Regions from separate parts of the Micromonospora sp. NPDC051196 genome, predicted to be linked through region 2. Evidence: riboswitches for the same ligand, from Rfam matches in the RefSeq annotation. Region 2 holds a riboswitch; the other holds the start of a gene.
What was found. Region 2 has a riboswitch for S-adenosylmethionine ahead of thrC (threonine synthase). Riboswitches for the same ligand answer to the same signal wherever they lie in the genome.
Positions count from the first base shown of each region.

Region 1 (7,266 bases), on a different contig from region 2:
TTCCGCCTCGGGCGGGGCCGACACGCCGGGTGCGACGAGTCAGGCCGACGGCGGGAAGGCGGCCGACCCGGGCGCCGGCGGGAAGACCACCGGGTCGGGTGACGGGGAGCGCTGGTGCGACGCGGTGCAGGCCTTCACCACCTCGATGGACCCGCTGTTCACCGAGAGCGCGGGCAAGGCCGAGCTGGATCAGGCCCGTACCCGACTGAAGGAGCTGAAGGCGGCGGCACCGGCCGAGATCAAGGCCGAGGTGGCGACGTTGGGCGAGTTCTACGCCGCGACCATCGACGCCTCGGGCAAGAGCATGCCCGAGGACCCTGCGGCGTACGCCCGCCTCGGTCAGACCATGGAAGGGCTGAAGACGGCGATGCCGCCGGTGTCGGAGTACACCATGACCCGTTGCCCTGAACTCGACGGGCAGCTGCCGACGGGACAGTGACGACCGGGGCGTGCGCGTGGCAGGCTCAGAGCACCTGAGCGAGGAAGCGGCGCAGGCGGGGGTGCTCGGCCGACTCGAAGAGCGCTGCGGGTGTGCCGGCCTCCAGCACCACGCCGGCGTCCATGAACGCGACCGTGTCGGCGACCTGGCGGGCGAAGCCCATCTCGTGGGTCACCACGACCATGGTCATGCCCTGCGACGACAGGTCCGCCATCAGCGCCAGGACGCCCTTGACCAACTCCGGGTCCAGCGCCGAGGTGGCCTCGTCGAAGAGCATCACCTGCGGCTGCATGGCCAGCGCGCGGGCGATGGCGACCCGCTGCTGCTGCCCACCGGACAGGTGCGCCGGGCGGGCGTCGGCCTTCGCAATCAGTCCCACCCGGTCCAGGTGTTCGCGGGCCACCGCCGCCGCCTCGTCCTCACCGAGCTTGCGGATGCGGCGTAGCGCCAGAGTGATGTTGCGCAGCACACTCATGTGCGGGAAAAGGTTGAACTGCTGGAAGACCATGCCGATCCGCTGCCGCAGGGCGTCCGGGTCGTCGCGCAGCACGCTGCGCCCGTCCAGCAGCACGTCCCCGCGATCCGGCTCCAACAGCCGGTTGACGGTACGCAGCAGGGTGGACTTGCCCGACCCGGAGGGGCCGATCACGCAGGCCGTCGCGCCCCGGGCCACGTCCAGGTCCACCCCGCGCAGCACCTGGTGACGCCCGAAGGCCAGATGCACGTCGCGCAGGCTCAGACTGACCGAGCTGCTCATCGTTGGTTCCCTCCGGCGGCGCCGGGCAGCGCCAGGTCGAGGTCGTCGGGGTCGTCGTTCGCCGGTGCGGTGGCCGGTCGGCCGTGTCGTAGCCGCCGGTCGATCCAGTTGACGGCGTGCGTCAGCGGCACGGTCAGCGCCAGGTAGAAGAGCCCGGCCAGCAGCAGTGCCGACTGGTTGCCGGTGTTGGCGGCGTAGTCCTGCCCGATCCGGAACAGCTCCCGTTGACTGGCCAGCAGCCCGAGGAAGTAGACCAGGCTGGAGTCCTTGATCAGGGCGATCAGCTGGTTCACCCAGGCCGGCAGGATCCGCCGGATGCCCTGCGGGATGATCACCTTCCGCATCGCCTCGCCCCAGGAGAAGCCCAGCGCGCGGGCCGCCTCCAGCTGGGTGGCCTCGACCGACTGGATGCCGGAGCGGAAGATCTCCCCGATGTACGCCGACGCGATCAGCGACAGCGCCAGGATGCCCAGCGGGTACGGGTTGGGGCCCCACACCTGCATGCCGAGCGGGGCCAGGCCGACCCCGATCAGCAGGATGGTCGCCGCCGCCGGCAGGCCGCGGAACACGTCGGTGTAGACCCGGGCCGGCCACCGCAACCAGCGGGTACGCGAGATGCCCGCGACGGCCAGCACGATGCCCAGGGCCGAGCCGAGCAGGGCGGCGGTGACCGCCAGGATCAGCGTGTTCGGCAACCCGACAGTGATCATTTCGGGTAGCGCCTCGCGCATCGAATCCCAGTCGAAGAACGTCTCCCACAGGGTGCGCAACGGATCCACGGGTCAACCTCCGCCCTGCTCGCTGGTCGTGTTGATTCAGGAAGCGGCCGACGCCGAGGGCGCCACCGACGGGGCGGTCACGGTGCCGCTGCCCGGGGTGAAGTCGGCCGGGATCGCCCGACCCGGGTAGTACTGCTCGCTGAGCCGGGTCCAGGTGCCGTCGGCGATGACCTCGTCCAGCGCCTTGTTCAGCGCCTCACGTAGCGCGTCGTTGCCCTTGGCGAAGGCGTACGCCGTGGGGGCCGGGCTGAGTTCCTTCGCCGCCACCGTGATCTTGCCGCCGCTGTCGGCGGCGGTCTTCTCACCGATCTCGGCCGGGGAGATCCAGGCGTCCGCGGTGCCCGCCTTGAGCTGGTTGAGCGCGCCGTTGTAGTCGGGCACGCGTACCGGGTCGAGGCCGTTGGTGGTGGCGTAATCGTCCTGGACGGTGCCCTGCACCACCACCACCCGCTTGCCGGGCAGTTCGGCGAAGCTGCTCAGCGTCGAGCCGGCGGGCACGTTGAGGCCGAGGTAGCCGAAGTCGTAGCCGTTGCCGAAGTCGACGGTCTTCTTCCGCGCCTCGGTGATGGTGATCGAGGAACTGCCGACGTCGAACTTGCGGTTGTTGACCTGGGCGAGCAGGCCCGAGAAGTCGGTGCCGACGAACTCGACCCGCAGCCCGAGCTTGTCGGCGGCGGCGACCAGCAGGTCGTTGTCGAACCCGGTGAACTTGCCGTCCTTGAGATACACGTTCGGCGGCGCGTCGGTGAGCGTGCCGGCCCGCAGCACTCCCGGCTGGAGCAGGTTGTACGGGTTGTCGGCGGCATCGCCGGTGGAGTCCGAGCCGCAGGCGGTCAGCGTTACGGCAGCGAGGGCGGCGGCGACGCCGACGGCGGCGACCCGGGTCAGGGCAGGAAGGATTCGCACAGGTGTCTCCTGGATGAGCGGCGGCGGGCACGGGACGTGCCGCACCGACGGTCCGCCGTGCGACGGACCGCTGGGATGAACCGATGGCAGAGGGGGAGGTGACCCGGTCACCCGAGGCCCGAAGGCCCGGTGACCGGCGGCGGCGCGGTCAGCTACACGCGGCGCTACAAACCCGCATCATGTCGACGTGCCGGCGTTGGGTCAGGCCGAGGCAGGCCGCCACGGGAGCGGATCGACTGCGGTACGACATGGGTCTCCCTCAAGGTCGTGATGACCTGGAAACCAGGCCACGCTTGCACCGGTGGTTTGCCGGTGCCTGGTCCTCACCCGGGGCACCCCTGCGCGGACGAGGGTTGCCGGCCAGCAAGCCGGGGCTTCACGCTGGCACTCATGACCTGCGGCCGAGGCTAGCAGCCGGTGAGGGGGCAGCGTCCACCCGATATGACGGCCCTCACGCTGTGCGTGTCGACCGGGGTGGCGTCAGGCGGGTTCGATCGCGACATCGGGCGGTGCGCCGGTGGCCTGCCGGCGCTCGCGCAGCGACAGGCGACGGGCCAGCACCGTGGCGCCGGCGAGCGCGACGAGCACCATGACAGTCTCGACGACCAGGACCTCCGGCGCGGTGCTGTAGTTGGTGGACCAGGCGTACGCCATGGTGATCGGGGTGACGACGATGCCGGCTGCCGGCAGCAGCAGGCTCATCATCAGGGCGGTTCTCCGGATCTGGGGCAGGTCGCGCAGCCGGAGCCGAACCGCGGTGACCGCTCCGGCCACCACCACGGCGGCTGGCACTCCGTAGTAGACGACGACTGCGACCTGGACCGGTACGTCGATCGAACGGGGGATGTCGATCATATTGACGAGCACCGGATACAGCGCTCTGAAGATGCCGGCGCCGAGCAGGCTGCCGAGCAGGGCACCGGCCAACGCGGTCAGGAGGAGACGGCGGTATTCCGGGCGTACGCGCCGGACACCGGCCTCGTCGGCGAGCCGCCGGGCGAAGCCGGCCACGTCACCGCCGACCAACTGCACCGGGTCGCCCCCGTCGGCGGCCGCTGCGGCCAGGTCGAGGCGCAGGTCGGCGGCGAGTACCCGTCGGTCGGTCGAACTGATGCCGTAGGCCCGCCATGCACGGTCGGCCTCGGACAGGACGCTGTCGATGGTCTCCACGGTCAACTCCTGGACGGGCTGTGGTCGGTTGGGACGAGGATGGCGTCGACGGTGCCGGCGAAGCGGGTCCACTGGTTCTGCCAGGCATCGAGGCGAGCGCGTCCGGCCTCGGTCAGCGCGTACACCTTGCGGGGTGGGCCGGTCGGACTGATCTGCTGTTCGTCGGCGACGAGGCCGAGGCGGCGCATCCGGGTCAGCAGCGGATAGATGGTGCCGTAGCTGATCGTGTTGAAGCCGGCCGACTCCATCCGCCGCACCAGCTCGTAACCGTGGGCGGGTTCGCGGGACAGCAGTGCCAGCAGGCACATGTCCAGCACGCCGCGCAGAAGCTGGGTCTGGCGGTCGTTGTCGTCGGTGGGTTGGCCTTCTGCCAGTACCATGCGAGACATAATACTGCGCTATTCGACGTCGCGATATACCGAAGTCGGTAGCGGTGTTGCCGACGGCCGTGCGATCCCTTACGGTCTGCTCAGCGGTGGGCGGTGCGGTCCGCATCCGAGAAGCCACCGTCGGTGCCTCGCCAGGTGGGCCGGGAGGGTGGAACTCCCGAGGCCCGCACACATGGCGGGCACCGGCGGGCGAGCCCCGAACCGTGGGACGGCGCGTCGAGGCGTCGGAGCCGGCGGTGGACGGGGCGCGGACACCCACCGGGAGCCACCCTTGTATCTCACTCCCCATGAGCAGGATCGTCTGCTCGTCCACGTGGCGGCCGACGTCGCCCAGCGCCGCCGCGAACGCGGCCTGCGTCTGAACTATCCCGAAGCCGTCGCGGTGATCACCGCCTTCCTGCTCGAAGGTGCCCGCGACGGGCGCTCCGTGGTCGACCTGATGTCCGCCGGCCGTACCGTGCTGACCCGCGCCGACGTGCAGGACGGCATCCCCGAGTTGCTGGGGGAGGTGCAGGTGGAGGCGACGTTCCCGGACGGCACCAAGTTGGTGACGGTGCACCACCCGATCCCGTGATCCCGGGGGAGATCCTGCCGGCCGCCGGACCGGTGGAGATCAATGTCGGACGGCCGGTGACCACGCTGCTGGTGGTCAACACCGGCGACCGGCCGGTGCAGGTCGGCTCGCACTACCACTTCGCCGAGGCCAACCCCGCGCTGCACTTCGACCGGGACACCGCGTGGGGGCAGCGGTTGGCCGTGCCGGCGGGCACGTCGGTGCGCTTCGAACCGGGGGTGAGCCGCAACGTCGACCTGGTGCCGTTGGGTGGTGCCCGGATCGTGCCCGGTCTGCGCGGCGAGTGTGGCGGGGCGCTTGACGTCGGGCCGGTGACGGGGGGAGCGGCATGAGCGAGCGCAGCGAGCGAATCAGCAAGCTCAGTGCGGCCGAGCCTCATGGCGGCACGCAGCGAAGCGGAGTGCCGTCATGAGCATGATCGAGCGAGAGCGTTACGTCGCGCTGTACGGGCCGACCACGGGTGACCGGATCCGGTTGGCCGACACGAACCTGCTGATCGAGGTCGAGCACGACCACTGTGTCGGCGGCGACGAGGCGGTCTTCGGTGGCGGCAAGGTGATCCGCGAGTCGATGGGCCAGTCCCGTACCACCCGGGCCGAGGGCGCCCTGGACACCGTCATCACCGGCGCGGTGGTGCTCGACCACTGGGGGATCGTCAAGGCCGACGTGGGGCTGCGCGACGGGCGGATCGTGGCGCTGGGCCGGGCCGGCAACCCGGACACCATGGACGGTGTGCACCCGGATCTGGTGATCGGTCCGGCGACCGAGGTGATCGCCGGCAACGGCCGGATCCTCACTGCGGGAGCGGTCGACACCCACGTGCACTTCATCTGCCCGCAGATCGTCACCGAGGCCCTCGCCGGCGGGGTCACCACCCTGGTCGGCGGTGGCACCGGGCCGGCCGAGGGCACCCGAGCCACCACCGTCACCCCGAACGCCTGGCACCTGGCCCGGATGCACGAGGCGCTCGACGCGTTCCCGGTCAACGTGCTGCTGCTCGGCAAGGGCAACACCGTCTCCACCGAGGCGTTGTGGGAGCAACTACGGGCCGGGGCCGGCGGGTTCAAACTGCACGAGGACTGGGGCACCACCCCGGCCGCGATCGACGCCTGTCTGCGGGTGGCGGACGCCTCCGGCGTGCAGGTGTCCATCCACACCGACACCCTCAACGAGGCCGGGTTCGTCGCCGACACGCTGCGGGCGATCGGCGGTCGGGCCATCCACTCGTACCACACCGAGGGGGCCGGCGGCGGGCACGCACCGGACATCATCACCGTCGCCGGTGAGCCGAACGTGCTGCCCTCGTCGACCAACCCGACCCGCCCGTACACCCGCAACACCCTCGCCGAGCACCTCGACATGCTGATGGTCTGCCACCACCTGAACCCGGCCGTGCCGGAGGACCTGGCCTTCGCCGAGAGTCGGATCCGGCCGTCCACCATGGCCGCCGAAGACCTGCTGCACGACCTCGGCGCGATCTCCATCATCGGCTCCGACTCGCAGGCCATGGGCCGGGTCGGGGAGGTCGTGCTGCGCACCTGGCAGAGCGCGCACGTGATGAAGGCCCGGGTGGGGGCACTGCCGGGTGACGGCGCCGCCGACAACCACCGGGCGCGGCGGTACGTGGCGAAATACACCATCTGCGCGGCCATGGCCAACGGCCTCGACCACGAGATCGGCTCGGTGGAGCCGGGCAAACTCGCCGACCTGGTGCTCTGGGAACCGGCGTTCTTCGGCGTACGTCCGCACCTGGTCATCAAGGGCGGCATGATCGCGTACGCGCAGATGGGGGATGCGAACGCCTCGATCCCCACCCCGCAGCCGATGCTGCCCCGGCCGATGTTCGGCGCCTACGGCGGCGCGGCGGCCGCCACCAGTTTGGCGTTCGTGGCCCCGGCGGCGCTGGAGGCCGGGCTGCGTCTCGACGTGCGGCGCCGGGTGGTGCCGGTGGCCGACGTGCGGTCGCGCGGCAAGGCCGACCTGCCGCAGAACAACGCCCTGCCGCGCATCGAGGTCGATCCGGACACGTTCACGGTGCGCATCGACGGGGAGGTGGTCGAACCCGACCCGGTCACCGAACTGCCCATGGCCCAGCGGTACTTCCTGTTCTGATGGCCGTACCGACGATCCTGCTGCTGGTCGCCGACGGGCGGTTCCCGGCCGGGGCGCACGCCCACTCGTCCGGTCTGGAGGCGGCCGTCGCGGCCGGGCGGGTGACCGACCTGACGACGTTGGGGGAGTACCTGCGCGGC
Region 1 is NZ_JBFBAY010000017.1:81,795-89,060, forward strand. It holds gene AB0M35_RS25290 (hypothetical protein) at 1-439, shown strand, start outside; gene AB0M35_RS25295 (amino acid ABC transporter ATP-binding protein) at 465-1,196, opposite strand; gene AB0M35_RS25300 (amino acid ABC transporter permease) at 1,193-1,975, opposite strand; gene AB0M35_RS25305 (ABC transporter substrate-binding protein) at 2,012-2,881, opposite strand; SAM riboswitch class IV at 3,166-3,277, opposite strand; gene AB0M35_RS25310 (hypothetical protein) at 3,362-4,051, opposite strand; gene AB0M35_RS25315 (PadR family transcriptional regulator) at 4,054-4,431, opposite strand; gene AB0M35_RS25320 (urease subunit gamma) at 4,712-5,014, shown strand; gene AB0M35_RS25325 (urease subunit beta) at 5,011-5,346, shown strand; gene AB0M35_RS25330 (urease subunit alpha) at 5,423-7,126, shown strand; gene AB0M35_RS25335 (urease accessory UreF family protein) at 7,126-7,266, shown strand, end outside.
Region 1: another riboswitch for S-adenosylmethionine. It lies ahead of AB0M35_RS25305 (ABC transporter substrate-binding protein); the one in region 2 lies ahead of thrC (threonine synthase).

Region 2 (7,266 bases):
CTCCAGGGCCCGGTCAAGGGCGTGCGCGCCACCGGCCTGGAAGGCCATCACGAACGCCTGACCGCTGGTGAACTGCACCGAGTTGGCCAGCTCGAAGACGTTCTTGTGCAACCGGGCCAGGATCTCCAGGCAGACGCCCGCCCGGGTCTGCGGGCCGGCGTCACGCCACGCGGGCAGCGCGGCGGACGCGGCGGCGACCAACTGGTCGGCGGTGGCGTGTGGGTAGGCGACGTTCAGCTCGACGCCGAACGGGCTGCTCTCGGTGGTGATCCACTGGCCGTCGGTGGGCTGGTCGAGCGGGAAGTTCCCGCCCAGGTACGCCTCGAAGGCGGCCTTGCCGTCGGCCGCCGCGGTCTCGCCGTACACCCGGGGGCTCGGTGATTCCGGGTAGGCGGACCAGTACCCGCGCTCCGTGATCGCGGTCAGCGCGCGGTTGAGGGTTTCGGCGTGCCTGTCGTAGTGGGGGTGCGGGGTGTCCGTCATGCCCGCCATCATGCAACAGCAAGCCCCGCGATCAGTAGAGGCGTGTCACAAACTCAGAGGGTCAACTGCCAGTCCGCTGCGCTTTCGGCCACCCGGTAGCCGAGCTGTTCGTTGATGCTGACCATGTGGTCGTTGACCGCAGCGTTCCAGGTGTCGATCACTCGCAGCTCAGGCTCCTGCGCCAGGATCTGACGCAGATTCTCGATCTTCACCAGCAGGCCGAGGCGGTGCCCCCGGTGCGCCGGGTCGACGATGGTGATCTCCTGCCAGGCGTGCCAGTTCGTGAACGGGCCGGTCTGGATCATCGTCCAGGCGACCAGCCGCCCGGTCTGCTCGTGCACCGCCCCCAGGTGGTAGCGCCGTCGACCGCGCAGCGCCTGGAACCGCTCGATCTGTCGGATCCGCTCGGCGTCCACCCGCTCCGCCTCCATGGCGAGATCGCCGGTGGGGGCATCGACGAGCAGCCGGGCCTCCAGCCGGGCCACATCGGCCACGTACTCCTCGGGGGCCGCACCCTGCCATGCGATCGTGCGGTAACCGGCCGCCCGGGACCGAGCCTGCTCGTGCAGCGCGGTGAGCGCCGCCTCGTCGAGCCGGGTGGTGTCCAGCCGGCGACGCACCATCGGCAAGGCGGCCTGCGCGCCGACCGCCGCCGCGAACGCCGCGCCGGGCGGCTGCCGGTCCTCTCCCGGCGGCACCCCGTCGACCTCTGCGATCAGGCGTTTGCGGCCGTGCTCGGCGGCCACCTCCCGGGCGTGGGCGAGCAATGCCCGGCCCACCCCGCGCCGCCGGTGAGCCGGGTCGACGAAAAGCTCGACGAGAACGTTGCTGGTGTTGTCCAACTGCGGCAGGCGCAGCCACAGATAGCCGACGGCCCGGCCACCCCGCCGGGCCAGCGCGCGATGGATCAGGTTGCCGTACGGCGGATGGGCCGCGACCAGGCCGAACTCGGCGCGGTCACCGACCGGCACGTCCGGCGTGTCGACCGCCTGGGCCGCCGCGCGGATCCGGTACGCGTCGTCCAGCGCCACCTCGTCGGAGGGGTCGAAGGGGGCTACGGCGATGTCCATGGCCGCGAGCCTGCCCGCCACCGCCCGGCCCTGCCACCGGTTTTCCGTCACACCGACAGCTGCCAGTTGCTCCACCGGTCGCGCACCCGGAAGCCGAGTTGCTCGTTGATCGCGATCATGTGCTCGTTGCTGTCCGCGTTGAAGGTGTCGACGGCCCGGACGGCAGGCTCGTGGGCGAGCAGGTGACGCAGATTCTCGATCTTGGCGAGCAGGCCGAGCCGGCGCCCGCGGTGCTCGGGATCCACGATGGTGATCTGCTGGAAGGCGTGCCAGCCGGTGGACGCACCGACGTCCAGCAGGGTCCACGCCACCAGCCGCCCGGTGGCCTGATGGCGTACGCCGGCGTGGTAGCGCCGCCGGCCGCGTGCCTCCAGCGCCCGGTCGGTGCTGCGGACCCGCTCGGCGTCGACCTGCTCCGGTTCCCAGGCGAGTTCGCCCATCGGCGCGTCGGCCAGCAGCCGCCCGTCCAGGTACGCCACGTCGGCGAGGTACTCGTCCGGCGTACCGCCCTGCCATAACAACAGTTCGTATCCGGCCGCCCGGGCCCGGGCGTCGGCCAGCAGCGAGTCGAGCCGAGCCTGGTCGAGCTGGCTGATGTCGAGACGCCGCCGCACGTCGACCAGGGCGTTCGCCGCGCCGGCGGTGGCCGCGAAGGCGGTCGCGGGCGAGGGACGGTCCGGCTGGCCGGGCAGGTGCGCGGCACTCATCGTGCTCACCCGCACGCGCCCTCGCTCACGCAGCACACCGAGGCCGTGGTCGAACAGGGCGCGACCGACCCCTCGGCGGCGGTACGCCGGGTGCACGACCAGATCGGCGGAGGCGTTCTCGGTGTTGTCCAACTGCGGCAGGTCGAGCAGCAGATAGCCGGCGGGCGCACCGTCCAGGTGGGCCAGCAGGTGCACCGCCACGTCGCCGGGCATCGGATGCCGGATCATGCCGAAGAACCGTTGCCGGCAGCTGGGCATATCGGGTACGTCCACCGCCCAGGCGGCGGTGTCGATCTCGTACGCCTGCTCGATGGCCGTGGAGTCGTCGGCCCCGAACGGCGCGATGGTGAGGGTCATGCCGGCAGCCTGCGCGACCGCAAGACGAACGGGCCAGCGAATTTTCTCGCTGGCCCGTTCGGACGTTTGGTCGGGAGGGTCGATCGCACAACGCCTCCGGCGTTGGGTCGTACAGACTGAAAGTCTACGGCGAAACGCCCTCCCGCACGGAGCATCTTCCGCTGCCCGGTTCCCGCCGTCAAGTCCCCGGCGGCGTGTTTTCCGCATTTCTGAAGAAACGCGATTCCACTTCGACCTGCGGCGATCGCTTGATCATTTCCGTTGGGCCGCGCCAAATTTTATGATCATCACACGATTCTATGATCATTACACGCTGCCGGCTCAGCCGAGCAGGCCGGCGTCACGGGCGGCCCGCAGCGACGGCTTGATCCGATGCGTCGGGCCCACCTCGCCGGCAACCGCGTCGAGCGTCTTGAGCCCTTCGCCGGTGTTGAACACCACCGTCTCGGCGGTCGGGTCCAACCGGCCGGACTCGACCAGCTTGCGCAACACCGCCACGGTCACACCGCCGGCCGTCTCGGCGAAAACCCCGGTGGTACGCGCCAACAGCCGCACCCCGGCACGGATCTCGTCGTCGTCGGCGTACTCCATCCAGCCGCCGGTACGCCGGACCGCCTCCAGCGCGTACAGGCCGGCGGCCGGATCGCCGATGTTGAGCGACTTGGCGATGCCGGTCGGCTTGACCGGGGTGATGACGTCGCTGTCCGCGTGCAGGGCGGTGGCGATCGGGTTGCACCCGGCCGACTGCGCGCCGAACACCTTCCAGCCGGCGGCGGGCGCCTCGACCAGCCCGATCTCGACCAGTTCGGTGAACGCCTTGTCAATCTTGGTGAGCAGTTCACCGGAGGCCATCGGAATGACCACCTGGGCGGGGATCCGCCAGCCGAGTTGTTCGGCGACCTCGTAGCCGAGCGTCTTCGAGCCCTCCGCGTAGTACGGGCGGACATTGACGTTGACGAAGGCGGTGTCCTCGAACTCGTCGGTCTCCACCAACTCGCCGCAGAGCCGGTTCACGTCGTCGTACGACCCGTCGATGGCGACCAGTTCGCCACCGTAGACGGCGGTGGTCACCACCTTGCCCTGCTCCAGGTCACTGGGGATAAAGACCACCGAGGGGACGCCGACCCGGGCCGCGTGGGCGGCGACGGAGTTGGCCAGGTTGCCGGTGGAGGCGCAGGCGAAACGGGAGAAACCGAGCGACTTCGCGGCGGTCAGGGCCACCGACACCACGCGGTCCTTGAACGAGTGGGTGGGGTTGGCGCTGTCGTCCTTGACCCACAGCGGGGCGGTGATCCCCAACTCGGCGGCGAGTTGGTCGGCGGCTACCAACGGGGTGAACCCGGGATCCAGGGTGACCCGGGTGGCCGGATCCTGGCCGGCGGGGAGCAGAGCGGCGTACCGCCAGAGGTTGCGCGGGCCGGCCTCGATCTGTTCGCGGGTGACGGCGGCGAGTGCGGCCGGGTCGTAGTCGACCTCCAGCGGGCCGAAACACTCGTAACAGGCGTGCTGGGCAGCGAGGGGGTAGCGGGCCGAACAGGCACGGCAGACCAGGGCGCGGGCCGGGCTGGTGGCGGTGTTGATGCCGGAGGGGGCGAGCGTCGACGTCATGTCGAAGTCCTCTCATCTTTCCCCGCATCGCACCTTGCGGCGGGGACGGAATTGGCACCTGCCCCGCCGGACGCTCAACGGTGAGCGCGCGAGGTGGTTGCCGGGGCGTCGTCGGGCCGTATCCCTCAGCCCCTCTGGATGAGGTATGCAGTTGTGCTGCCGATTCTAGGCAGCCGTGCCGGGTCCGTCGCCTGCCTATCCCAGCTTGTGAGCGAGATCGCCGAAGACTCCGCAGGTCACGCTCGTTCCTGGATCGAGTGGCATCAGCGCCGCCGGATGGCCACTCGATCCAGGCTTGAGCATGATCGACTGTCGCAGAGGGTCAGGCCGGCACGGATCGGCGTTCATCCGTGTCGATGCCCGCCGATCGCACGCCGCGCTGGCTCAGCAGGTTGTCCAGCGCCCAGGTACCCGGGCCGAGCACCGCGACCAGCAGGAACGACCAGCAGAACAGCACTGACAACTCGCCGTGGTTGCGCAGCGGCAGCAGCGCCTCGGGCTGGTGGACGACGAAGTACGCGTACGCCATCGAGCCCGACGCCAGCAGCGCGGCAGGGCGGGTGAGTAGGCCGACGAGCACCAGAGCACCGCAGAGCGCCTGGATCAGGGCGGCCCACCAGCCGGGCCACTGGGCGAGCGGCACGGGTTCACCGCTGCCCCGGTTACCGCCGAAGACGCCGAACAACGAGGCCAGGCCGTGGCAGAGAAACAGCAGGCCGATAACCATGCGGAACAGGGACAGTGCCGGGCCGCCGAACCGGTCGATACGCATTCCGATACCTCCGTTGTAGATCGGGTGTTGGCATCCAGAATGCGGAAGCCCATAGATAATTGTCGATGCAATCTCTGCCTATGGGAACGCTCCCAAGTCATCCTAGCGGCCGAAACTTCCGGGCGCTGTCTCATCGCTCAGCGTCTTCGCCGTTCACGGAAGGACGCCTCGGCGGGAATCCCCTTACCGGGCGGGGTGTGCTTCGCGATGGCGGCGACGGGACGTCCGGAAGACGCCCGACATCGCTCGGTGCAACGATGTCCCGATGCGCGGGATACGGGGAACATTTCGAGGAACGACTATCCGACAGTCCGGTGGACGGCGGGCGCTGCCCTGTCGTCGTGCTGCTGGCGCGCTCGCCACGCTCGTCCTGCTCGCGGGGTGCGCCCCGGCCCCCGGCTCCGGTGGCGTCGGGGCGCAAGCCACGACCGACGCCCCACCATCGGTCCCGGTCACCACACCCGACACCCCGCCGACGCGTACCGAGCCGAGCGCCGGAGCCGGCTCGCCGTGCCCCTGCCCCGCCGACGGCGTACGGATCAGCCACCTCGGGGTGAGTGCGGCGATGGGCCTGCGGGCGATAGGCCTGGAACTGGTCAACTGTGGCAGCCGCCCGTACCGGCTGCACGGCTACCCGGAACTGCGGCTACTGGACAGCGACGGAAATCTGATCAGGGTCCGGGTGATCCTCGGGGCCAAAGAGATCACTTCCGGCTTCGACTTCCCGCCCCGGCCACTGACGCTGGCACCAGGAGAAGCCGCGGGCGCGACGGTGCTCTGGCGCAACCTGGTCGACGACCCGACCGTGGTCGCCACCGACGCACAGCGGCTGGAGGTCGCCCCGACCGAGGGGCAGCCGACGCAGGAGGTCGCCATCGAGGGACCGATCGACCTCGGCAACACCAACCGCGTCGGCGTGAGCGCCTGGAAGAAGCGACCTCCCACCACCCCCCTGTCCCCGACCCCGTCCCGCTCCACAACCCCCGTGGCACCCCAGCACTGACCCGCCGCGAGATCTTGGTACGAAAGTGCCCCTCCGAGGGCAATGTCGTACCAAGATCTCGCGGAGTGGCCCCGCTAGGAGACGACGTCCTTGCGGGTGAAGCGCCAGAACGCCAGCCCCCAGAATGCGGTGGCGTAGCAGATCGCGGAGACGGCACCACGGACGATGTCGTCGGTCTGCACCGGCGTGGAGAGCAGCCCCAGCCAGGCGGTGCTGTAGTGGGTCGGCAGGAAGGACCGGATCGCACCGAGCGCGGTGATCTGATCGAGGATGCTGGACAGAATCCACAGCAGCACCGCGCCGCCCACCGCACCCAGCGCGGCGTCGGTGATCACCGAGAGCAGGAACGCCAGGCCGGCGACCACCAGTAGGACGACCGCGAGGTAGCCGAGGACGGCGAGCAGCCGCAGCAGTCCCTCGCCCGGCTCCAACTGGGCGGCGACCGTGCTGCGCAGCGGGGACCAGCCGTACCGGAGGGTGCCGATGAGCAGGGCCGTGCCGGCGAGCAGCACCAACGCCAACGCCGAGTAGGTCAACGCGACCAACAGCTTGATCGTCAGCAGCCGGGCCCGGGGCACCGGAATCGCCAGCAGGTAGCGCAGGCTGCCCCAGCTCGCCTCGCTGGCCACGGTGTCACCGCAGAACAGCGCCACCACCACGACCAGCAGGAACGACGCCGACACGAAGATGGTGAACAGGGTGAAGTTCAACCCGCCGGAGGTGGCGAAGGAGACCAGGCTGCCGAACTCGCCCCGGCCGTTGTCGTCGTCGCCCGTGTCGAACTGGAAGGCGATCAGGATGATCAGCGGCAGCAGCACCATGAAGCCGAGTGCCAGCTGGGTACGCCGCCGCGACGCCTGCCGCCGGAACTCCGCCGCGAACGGCAGTGTCCGCGACGGCCGGTAGCCAGCCCCGGCACCCGACGGCGCCACCCCGGTCACCGCGCCGCCAGCGGCCCCGGTCACCGCGCCACCGGCGGCCCCGGACGACGTGCCACCGCGCGCCGTCCCGGACGGCGTGGGCTCGTCCCCGCCGCGCGTGGGTTCGACAGTCGATCCCGCCATCACCGGTCCCCGCTTCCCCGAGAGTTCTCGCCCACCAGGGCGAGGAAGGCGTCCTCCAGGCGGCGTCGTGGCACCACCCGGTCCACTCCGATCCCGGCCCGGACCAGTTCGGCCACCACCTCGCTGCGGGCGGTGCCGTTCGTGTCGACCACCAGCTGCCCGTCGGCGTCGTCGAGCACCCGTACCCCGCCGAGGCCGTCGA
Region 2 is NZ_JBFBAY010000008.1:291,426-298,691, reverse strand. It holds gene paaN (phenylacetic acid degradation protein PaaN) at 1-483, opposite strand, end outside; gene AB0M35_RS18335 (GNAT family N-acetyltransferase) at 537-1,553, opposite strand; gene AB0M35_RS18330 (GNAT family N-acetyltransferase) at 1,601-2,617, opposite strand; gene thrC (threonine synthase) at 2,939-4,225, opposite strand; SAM riboswitch class I at 4,235-4,370, opposite strand; gene AB0M35_RS18320 (DoxX family protein) at 4,548-4,997, opposite strand; gene AB0M35_RS18315 (DUF4232 domain-containing protein) at 5,263-6,000, shown strand; gene AB0M35_RS18310 (ABC transporter permease subunit) at 6,075-6,965, opposite strand; gene AB0M35_RS18305 (alpha/beta fold hydrolase) at 7,064-7,266, opposite strand, start outside.